2 regions of the Shewanella sp. MMG014 genome follow, and region 2 is predicted to be linked to the other one. Evidence: riboswitches for the same ligand, from Rfam matches in the RefSeq annotation. Region 2 holds a riboswitch; the other holds the start of a gene.
What was found. A riboswitch is a leader RNA that binds a small molecule or an ion and turns the genes downstream of it on or off. The one in region 2 is predicted to bind lysine.

Region 1 (5,467 bases), on a different contig from region 2:
AGAGTTGCTCAACAATAATCGTCGCCATTAAAGGGATGTTAGATTTAAGGAAAAACAAGTAAGTGCGTAATGCACTTTGGCGAGATGTCATATGCTGATCATTGTAGAAACGTGACTGATAAAAAGTCATAAAAAAAGCCAAGTCATTGACTTGGCTTTTTTGTATCACTATTAATGATTAGTCTTCTAAGTTACCGCAAAAACGATAGCCTTCACCGTGGATAGTCGCGATGATTTCTGGCGTATCAGGTAAGCTTTCGAAGTGCTTACGAATACGACGGATAGTAACGTCAACAGTACGGTCATGTGGCTTAAGCTCACGGCCAGTCATTTTCATTAACAGATCTGCACGAGTTAAGATTTTGCCTGGGTTTTCAACAAAGTGAAGCATTGCACGGAATTCACTACGTGGTAGCTTGTAAGACTCACCTTGTGGGCTAACTAGAGAACGACTGTTGATTTCTAAGCTCCAACCATTGAAACGGTAGAACTCAACTGAACCTTTCTCTTCTACTTCTGCGCCAGTGCTATTAACACGAGTTAATAAGTTACGAGCACGGATAGTTAATTCGCGTGGGTTAAATGGCTTAGTGATGTAGTCATCAGCGCCAATTTCTAAACCAAGAATTTTGTCAACTTCGTTATCACGACCAGTCAAGAAAATAAGACCGATGTTGTTGATTTCACGAAGTTCACGAGCTAACAATAAACCGTTTTTACCAGGAAGATTGATATCCATAACAACAAGATTAATCTTATTATCCTGCATGGCTGTGTGCATTTCTGCGCCATCGTTTGCTTCAGTTACTACATACCCTTCTGCTTCAAAAATACTGCGCAGAGTATTACGGGTTACAGCTTCATCTTCAACAATAAGAATGTGTGGGTTTTGCATGTTATTTACCTAAATTAAAAACAATTCGATTCTAGTCATGTTGCACTAGGGCGGTGGCACTGCTTATTTATGAAAGTGCCGATAATTTTTCAATTTCACGATAGGTGTTTATCTATGTCTGCCCTGAACAAAACACGCTTCATGACTAACTACATTATATACATTCAGCTTAATACATCATTAAAGTGACATACGTGACATAAATGTGATCATAAAAAATCAATACTTAGATTGTATGCTGAGTATTAATTGACTCACAATCAGTCGAAAGATCTATTAAAACAATGATTCATAAAACTATGAGATTAGATTGCTCGTTAAAGTTCCTTGGCAAACTAATAATTGTTCTATATTTATATCATCTAAAATGTAGAACAAAATGTACAAGCTTGAAAATTTAGTAGCAATTAAACTACTGAAGTATGTAACTGCTTGTATCACTGTTAATAGTTATGTAGCAAAATCTAGCTAGTGATGATTATTGTACTCGTTTTAGGCATTTGTTAACAAATGAAATGTTAACAAATTTACTCTCTAGAATTGTTACAAAATTGGTTTTTTAGGTAAGATGCTGATTTAAAAGGTTAATATAATTATGGTTCTTGTGACTTGTATCACATGGGCTGTCACTGTAATAAAGGGTTTGCTACTGTAAACTGGGTTCAACAGAGAAAATGAAATAATGAAAAATGCAATTGAGTGCCTTTGGCACAAATATCAAGGGACACAATTCTTACTAACGCAGAGACTTGCGAATGATATTCCTTTTGCAATCGTCACTGCTCATAACCCGTTAGGGAGTATCTTAACTCCTTGTCAAAACCGTTTGCTCGACCGCCAATTACAAACCAAAATCGAACAATATAAGCGTCCATATCGCTCGCTTATTGGAGCCGCTCCCGATTTATCTCATATGGAAAAAAGCTGGGCTATCTTTATTGAAAAAGAACAAGCTTTGGAGCTTGGACGCGAGTTTAAACAGCATGCAATCTATTATGTCAATCAAGGCCGTTTGTCATTAGTTGCTTGTGGCGATGCACCTGATAAAGAAGTGATGATAGGCGATTTTATGACTCGCACTCAGGTGGTCAATGAGTTGCCTGATCTTCATGAGTAATTTTTTGATTGATAAAGCTGTTCCGTCAAGCTGATACTGCTACTCATCTATTATATCAACGCATTAGGGCAGCTGATAAACCCACTTTATATAGACAAGGTTATTTATAATAGCGCTGTATTGATTTGAATTAGAAATGGCTTATGGAAGGCCGACCTATCTAAAAATGCCTTTATTCAGAGTTTGAAACTAAAACTTCCCTTATGGTCTATTTAATATAGCTAAATACTGTATTGTTAGCATTTTACGTTAAAGTTAATGCGTGCTTTCATATCTTTAGTGTCTGTAAATAAAGCTATTTTTATCCAAACTATTTAAATATCTAAGCTGATGTGATGACAGCGAGTATGAATGTCGTATATTCAGTATTCAGTTATTTAGTAATTTTATTACATTCCATAATTGACTTAGGTGGTTATTTATTGGTATTTTTCAATTTCTTCCAGAGGGAAGAAACAGAAGAGGAGCGTTAGCTAGGTAGTAAGTGCGAGGAAAACCAATTCCTAAAACCACTTATGAGGGAGATTAGCGCCGAGGTATGTCAAATGGTTGGTTTCATTTCATATCGGTCGATTAGGCTGAATCCTAACGATTGTCACCTATTCATTGGTGGAGAGCTTCTGGTGAAGATTGCTGTTTCCCTTCTTATAAGGGTGCGTTATCACTGCACCAGGCTCTTCGAACGAAGTAAGTTCGGAGTGTAATCATGTTTTTTAATCTAAGTAGTCAATTCGTATTTGTATGTCAGCCTTCAAGCGTGGAGGTGTCAGTATGAGCTTAGTTGTAGCTAAATTCGGTGGAACCTCTGTGGCTGATTACGCTGCAATGAACCGCTGCGCCGATATTATCTTAGCCAACAGACATACTCGAGTCGTTGTTGTTAGTGCATCCAGCGGCGTAACTAATTTATTGGTGGAGCTTACGCAAGCTAATGTGAATGACAAGCGTCGTTTAGCATTACTGACGCAAATTGGCCAAATTCAATATGACATTGTTGATCAGCTCGATCGTCCTCAAGATGTTGCCGCAGGTATTGATAAGTTACTTAGCCGTATGTCAGTGCTCAGTGATGCGCTTGTATTAGATCGCAGTAAAGCAATCATTGATGAACTACTTTCAATGGGAGAGCAATGTTCTTCATTGCTATTTTCTGCTGTTATTCGTGAAAAGGGCACTCCTTCAAGTGCATTTGATGTCAGACAAGTATTACGTACAGACAGCCATTTTGGCCGCGCAGAGCCGCAAATAGAGCAAATAGCATCGTTAGGTGCTGAGCATTTAGCACCACTATTAGCCAATGAAGTTATTGTTACGCAAGGTTTCATTGGCGCTGATGACCAAGGGCGCACCACTACTCTTGGCCGTGGTGGTAGTGATTATTCAGCAGCACTGTTGGCAGAGGGCTTAAAAGCTGATGCGGTAGAAATCTGGACCGATGTAGCAGGTATTTATACAACCGATCCTCGTCTTGCTCCCAATGCTAGACCAATCCCTGAAATCAGCTTTAATGAAGCCGCTGAAATGGCAACATTTGGTGCTAAAGTATTGCATCCTGCGACGATTCTTCCTGCCGTTCGTCAACAAATTCAAGTGTTTGTTGGTTCAAGTAAAGCGCCAGAACAAGGCGGTACTTGGATTCGACATCAAGTAGAAAATGCTCCCGTATACCGTGCTGTTGCATTAAGACGTGATCAAACCCTGCTTAATTTGCACAGCCTGCAAATGTTGCATGCACAAGGCTTCCTTGCTGAAACATTTGCGACATTAGCCAAGCACAAAATCTCAGTTGATCTGATTACCACTTCAGAAGTGAATGTTTCATTAACGCTCGATAAAACAGGATCAGACTCTAGCGGTCAGGGGTTATTGAGTGAATCATTACTGCAGGAGTTATCACAGCATTGTCGAGTTCGTGTTGAAGATAAATTGGCGCTAGTGGCTATTATTGGTAATAAAATTGCCTCAACAGCAGGGATTTGTAGCCGTGTTTTCTCAGTATTAGAAAAGCACAATGTGCGAATGATTTGTCAAGGCGCAAGCCCGCATAACTTATGTGTATTAGTAGCAGAGTCTGAAGCGGCAGATGTGGTTAATTCATTGCACCAAAATTTATTTGAATAATAGGAAGTGTTCACCAAGTAACAATGCTTGGAACATATGAGGCTAAAGAATATATGACAGAAGCGAATCGCACCTCCAACGCTTACGTATCTACAGTTCAATTAGGTGAATTGGCTACTGGCCAAGCGCTAACAGCTCCTATTTATACGTTTAAAGGAAGTGATAGTGCTGCACCATCTGTCTATATTCAAGCCAATGTTCATGGCGCAGAAGTGCAGGGTAACGCGGTAATTCATCAGTTGATGACGCTATTAGAAGGCCATCAAATCTTAGGTGATATACATTGTGTTCCTTTAGCTAACCCATTGGGGATTAATCAAAAAAGTGGTGAGTTTACTCTTGGGCGATTTGATCCTATTACGGGAGTGAACTGGAATAGAGAATATTTTGAACATGCCGCAATAGTGGCTGACATTCCTAATTGGTATCAAGCAAACAAGGCTTTATCAAATAATGAGTTGTTCGCCGCATTTCGAGTGTTATTAGCACAAAGCTGTCAGCAACGTTTAAATAACTCTTGGGGAATTAGCACGGGGCATCAACTCGCGGTGACACTACAATCGATGGCGCATCAAGCGGATATTGTATTGGATTTACATACCGGCCCTAAGTCTGCAAAACATCTATATTGCCCAGAGTATGATGTCGCATCTGCGGCTTATTTCTCAATTCCTTATTCATTGGTAATTCCTAATGAGTTTGGCGGTGCTATGGATGAGGCTGCATTTTACCCGTGGTGGCAGCTCCAACGCTTTTGTGCGCGTCAAGGGAGACATTTTGACGTCCCCGTAGCGGCGTTTACGCTTGAATTGGCGAGTCAAGAGCGTGTCGATATGGCTGATGCAGAACTCGATGCGATGGGGATCTTGGCGTACTTAAGTCATAGAGGTGTAATCGCAGAAAAAGTGCAACCTGCACCAATGAAGCGTTGGGGATGTGATTTAGCTAACTATAAAAAATTCCATGCACCAAAAGCTGGATTAGTGGAGTATTGCGCAGAGGTAGGACACCCTTTGAAAGCTGGTGAGCCGTTAGTGACCCTTTTACGACTTGATCAATACGGAACTGAGAATGCCGTGACGACAATCAGTTTACCTTGTGATTGCGTTCCTGTACTGCATTTTGCCTCAGCTTCTGTGCATCAAGGGACAGAGCTTTATAAGGTAATGACCAAGGTTTTTGAGATCAGTTAATGGTGAGTCGCTGGCAATAGCAACGATATTGCAAACTGCCAGCGATAGCATATTGAAGTATTAACTCTTTAAAATTTCAAGCGGCATAGCCAGCATCTCGTCGCCTGAAGCTGCAAAATACCAAATAATAGCGATAAGTAG
Region 2 (5,467 bases):
CGCCAGTTGGACGTTCACCGTCTTTAAATAGTTCAACGCTTGTTGGCTTGAAATACTCATCTATGGCTTTACTGTCTAAATTACTATTAAAAGTATAATCACTTGCGCAGCCTGATAATAAAAAGCTTGATACTAGTGCGAAAGACATCATTGGACGAGAAACATTCATAATACAGGCCTAATTGAGTGGTGTGCTGCGAAGGGGTTAGTTTACATGGCTTATGGCGTCGAGGAAATACTGTTTACTCATCCTAGATAACAAAAAAGCTTACCGAAGTAAGCTTTTTATCATATCGTAGATTAAGACTTATTCCATACCAGGAATTAAGAAGTCTTCCATTGTTTTACCATTATCTACTTGGTTTTTAAATACAGTTGGCATGCGGCCTTGACCAGTCCATTGAATTAATTCGCCATCTACTTCAATTTGATATTTAGCAGGGCGTGGGGCACGCTTTTTAGGCGCAGGCTTTGCTGTTACTTCACCTAAATCTTCAATTGATAAACCGCTATTTTCAATTTGAGCTAATATTTCAGCAATGCGTGCATTACGCTCAGCATTGGCTTCTAATTCAGCTTTTTCGTCTTCTTCTCTTTCTGTAATGATTTTTTCAAGCTTAGTAGAAAGTTCACGTAATTCATCTAGTGATAACTCTTTTACTGCAGCTTTAAAACGACGACCATGTGTCAAAATTTCTAAAAAGTCACTCATATCAATGTGCATCCTAATGATTTTAATTAATAAGTATCTCAAGTAATTCTGTGATGATTAAATAATACCTATCAATACTCTAAATTGGTTAATTGTTATCAAACTAGAGTGTAAATTGATGCGACTATTTAAATTGTTAAAACAAAAAAAGATAGTAAAAAAAGCACGGTTACTTGAATTGCTCTTAATAATAGAAAGTAAATTTGATTGGATCAAATAAAAAACCTTTAAATAGGCAAATTTTAATTAAAAAGCGTTAATTAAGTCTAAAAGTAATATTTTATTTGCATATATAAGTTATTTATCAGCAGTCTCTTAACTAAAAATTATATAAACAAGTGTTTGACTTTGGTTGACGTTAACGTTAACAGGACGTAAAGTTATGCCATATTGCATTGGCTGAAGCCAATGTGCCATCCACATACATTGAAGGTGTAGAAGGAAATCCCATGAAAGTATTGGTGCCTGTAAAGCGCGTAGTCGATGCCAATGTGAAAGTCAGAGTAAAAGCTGATAACACAGATGTTGATACTGCTAATTTGAAAATGGCCTTGAACCCATTTTGTGAAATCGCGGTAGAAGAAGCCGTTAGACTAAAAGAAGCGGGAAGTGTCACAGAAGTTGTAGTGGTGAGTATTGGTGCCAAATCAGTACAAGAGCAGTTACGTACTTCAATGGCTTTGGGTGCTGACCGTGCCATTCATGTGACGACTGATGAAGATTTAGTGCCGTTATCAATTGCTAAAATTTTAAAAGCGGTTCAAGAAAAAGAACAAGCTGATGTGATTATTTTTGGTAAGCAATCAATTGATGGCGACAATAACCAGACAGGCCAAATGCTTGCTGCTTTAACTGATATGCCACAAGCAACATTTGCTTCTGAATTAACATTAACTGCTGACAGTGCTGAAGTGACTCGTGAAGTTGATGGTGGGTTACAAACATTAAAAATGCCGTTACCAGCGGTGGTGACTGCGGACTTACGCTTAAATGAGCCTCGTTATGCTTCATTACCTAATATTATGAAAGCAAAGCGTAAACCACTTGAAACCTTATCTATTGATGACTTGGGTGTAAGCCTTAAAGCACATCAAAATGTGATTAAAGTGACGCCACCTGCAGAACGTCAAGCAGGTGTCATGGTGAGTTCGGTGGCTGAACTTGTTGAAAAGTTAAAAAATGAAGCGAAGGTGATCTAATTATGGCTATTTTAGTATTAGCAGAACACGATAACGCAAGTTTAAAATTAGACACGGCCAAAGTCGTTAGTGCAGCAACTGCAATTGGCGGCGATGTCCATGTGCTTGTTGCTGGTAGTCATGTTGGTGCTGTGGTTGCTTCTGCACAAGCACTATCGGGTGTGAGTAAAGTCCTTGTCGCTGACAATGCTGCTTATGAAGCGCAAATGGCTGAAAACCTTTCTAAGTTAATTGTTAATGTCGCCAGTGATTACGATTACGTGCTAGCAGCAGCAAGCAGTGTAGGTAAAGATACACTTCCTTGTGTGGCAGCATTATTAGATGTTGCGCAAATTTCTGAAGTCGTAGATGTGGTGAGTGCTGACACATTTGTACGTCCTATTTATGCAGGTTCTGCATTGGCGACAGTACAAAGCTTAGATGACAAAAAAGTGATGACGGTTCGTACCAGTGCATTTGATGCTGCAGGCAACGATGGCAATGCTGAAGCGGTTAACGTTGATTTTGTTGCAGAAGCTAAGACAGTTTTTGTTTCGCAAACTCTCACAGAATCTGAGCGCCCTGAATTAGGCAGCGCTGGAGTGATTGTTTCTGGTGGTCGTGGCATGGGTAGCGGTGAGAACTTTGCTATTCTAGAAGCATTAGCTGACAAGCTAACCGCTGCCGTTGGCGCTTCACGTGCCGCTGTTGATGCTGGTTATGTTCCTAACGATTTACAAGTCGGTCAAACAGGTAAAATTGTTGCTCCTGATCTGTATATCGCTGTCGGTATATCTGGCGCTATTCAACATTTAGCGGGTATGAAAGACTCTAAAGTGATTGTGGCTATCAATAAAGATCCTGAAGCGCCAATTTTCCAAGTGGCTGATTATGGACTTGAAGCAGACTTATTTGATGCGATTCCAGAGTTAACTCAATCTTTGTAATTATAAACTGATTGTAGAAAAAGGTTTTTGTCTTTTAGGCAAAAACCTTTTTTTTGGGTCGCAGTTTATGGCGTGATTATTCGATAGTTTGTTTTAGTGTCAGTGCGCATTAAATGACATTGTTTTTCAGCTTTATCATTGCTAAACCTATTGAACGATATAAATACACCTGAATTAATTCAATAATCAGATTTTTTAAGCATATTAATCTCACTGTCGTTAATTGATGGATAATCCTTCGCTTGCTAACAATTCGTTACGGTGTCGATATCGTCTTGTGTTGTTTTTTGATTGTGATGTTATTTCTCACAAGATAAGCTAGTTTTATCTGGTAATTAACCTCGTGCTTATGTTTGTATGGTCTTGTGTCGCGGCAGTGAGCTTTTATAAAGCATTTAAACTGTCGTATACATAAGTAGAGGCGCATCAAATATCAGTATGGTTAAGTTGGTTGATACCAATAACTTAATTTGAAAGGATTTGGTGCCGAAGTGAATCGGTACGATCAATACCATTTGCTGGGGCAGTTTCCGAAAGGGGCTGCACTGTCATAGTAATTTTTATCCGTGAGGATAAAACAATGGATATCGATGTTGATATCGATATTACTGTGGAGTGCTACTGAAAAGATTCTTGTCTTCGCTTTATGCGATGTCTTGCCTTATCAGTTATCCTCCATTCGTACTCAACGAAGAAAATATATAAATGATGATAACAAGTTATGCCGATTCGGCACTCTCTCTTTTGCCTCCTGTTGTGGCAATTGTATTAGCAGTAGTTACACGCAAAGTACTTCTTTCATTAGGTTTAGGTATTATTGCTGGCGTGATATTGCTGACTGACTTCTCTTTTACTGGAGCTGCAAGCCACTTAGTGAGTACTGTCACCAGTTTAGTGTGGGATGACGGCGCACTCAATGCCTGGAATTTACAAATTATTGGCTTCTTGGTTGTGCTAGGGATGATCACCGCTTTAATTACCGTGAGTGGTTCAGCACGTGCGTTTGCTGATTGGGCACACCAACGTATTCGCAATAAACGTGACGCCAAACTCATGACCATGTTCTTAGGTTGTGTGGTATTTATCGACGATTACTTCAACAGTATCGTGGTTGGCTCAATTGCACGTCCTATTACTGATCGCTACCATATTTCACGTGCAAAACTGGCCTACTTGTTAGATTCAACCGCTGCACCAGTATGTGTTATCTCTCCTGTCTCAAGCTGGGGCGCATACATTATTGCCCTAATTGGCGGTATCTTAACGGCACATGGTTTTGCTGATACAGGCCATTTAAGCGTGTTTTTACAAATGGTGCCGATGAATTTTTATGCCATTTTTGCGCTATTACTTTTATTGTGTGTTGCTATCTTTGGTTTAGACATTGGCCCAATGCGCCAACATGAGCGTAATGCGCAAAAAGGCGAACTCTTTGACGAAAGCAAAGGGTTACCTCCAGGCGCGACCGCTGATTTACCAGAAGCTGATACAGGTAAAATCATGGGGTTATTCCTGCCGATTTTTGTGCTTGTGGCGGCAACTATTTACTTTATGGTTTCAACTGGTGCTGATGCGCTGGCGGGTGAAGGTTTACCATTTAGTGTTTTAGGTGCATTTGAAAACACTGAAGTCAGCGAATCATTATTTTACGGCTCATTAGTGGGTCTAGTGGTGACGATTGCATTAACCATGCAGCAAAAAATTAGCACCAGCATGATGTTTACTGGAATCAAAGTTGGCGCTAAGTCAATGTTGCCAGCTATTTATATCTTGTTATTTGCTTGGACAATTGCGTCAGTGATTGGCGAGCTTGAAACGGGTAAATATATGGCGAGCTTGGCAACGGGTAATATTCCATTTGCATTACTGCCTGCAGTGCTATTTTTATTAGCTGGTTTAACCGCATTTTCAACCGGCACTAGCTGGGGGACATTTGGTATTATGTTACCAATCGCTGCCGATATGGCGATGGGCAGTGATAGCACTATGATGTTACCAATGCTTGCCGCTGTGCTTTCTGGTGCGGTATTTGGAGACCATTGTTCACCGATTTCTGATACCACTATCTTGTCTTCGACAGGAGCGAGCTGTCACCATCTTGACCACGTTATGACACAATTGCCTTACGCGATAATCGTAGCGGTTATCAGTATTGTGGGTTATACCGTGCTTGGTTTCTCTGGTTCTGTTGCGATGGGCTTTATTACGTGTTCTGTATTGTTCGTATTAGCAATCTTAGGGCTAAAAATAGCCACTAAGTAGTCCTAAGCACTTGGATTTAGTTTGTGACTTAATATGAGCTCGACTTGTTAAAGTCAGATCCCAGTTTAGGCTAAAATCTAACAATAAAAATGCCACTCAATTGAGTGGCATTTTTTTGCTCGTTAACCAGAGCTAAGTTACTTTAAGCCACGGCGCTCAAGCAAGCCGTCAGTGGTAGGGGCTTGGCCTCTAAAGTTTTGATAGGCTTCCATTGGCGGCACGCTATTGCCGACTTCACGGATAGTTTTTCTAAACTTCATACCGATTTCTCGATTCAGCCCACCTTGAGTTTGCACATAAGCAAAGGCATCAGCAGCAAGAATTTCACTCCACATGTATGCATAGTAGCTAGCTGAATATCCCCCGGG

Region 1: linked by a shared signal. The riboswitch ahead of lysC (lysine-sensitive aspartokinase 3) and the one ahead of J8L86_RS15355 (Na+/H+ antiporter NhaC family protein) in region 2 are both predicted to bind lysine.

Annotation. Positions count from the first base shown of each region.
Region 1 covers NZ_JAGJDZ010000006.1:233,098-238,564, reverse strand. Annotated here, with positions in the region: gene J8L86_RS11930 (hypothetical protein) at 1-130, opposite strand, end outside; gene arcA (two-component system response regulator ArcA) at 179-895, opposite strand; gene J8L86_RS11920 (DUF3293 domain-containing protein) at 1,578-2,012, shown strand; lysine riboswitch at 2,464-2,640, shown strand; gene lysC (lysine-sensitive aspartokinase 3) at 2,784-4,133, shown strand; gene J8L86_RS11910 (succinylglutamate desuccinylase/aspartoacylase family protein) at 4,187-5,326, shown strand; gene J8L86_RS11905 (site-2 protease family protein) at 5,387-5,467, opposite strand, start outside.
Region 2 covers NZ_JAGJDZ010000009.1:170,657-176,123, forward strand. Annotated here, with positions in the region: gene rcsF (Rcs stress response system protein RcsF) at 1-169, opposite strand, end outside; gene J8L86_RS15340 (H-NS family nucleoid-associated regulatory protein) at 308-712, opposite strand; gene J8L86_RS15345 (electron transfer flavoprotein subunit beta/FixA family protein) at 1,162-1,911, shown strand; gene J8L86_RS15350 (FAD-binding protein) at 1,914-2,837, shown strand; lysine riboswitch at 3,246-3,466, shown strand; gene J8L86_RS15355 (Na+/H+ antiporter NhaC family protein) at 3,543-5,099, shown strand; gene J8L86_RS15360 (M3 family metallopeptidase) at 5,237-5,467, opposite strand, start outside.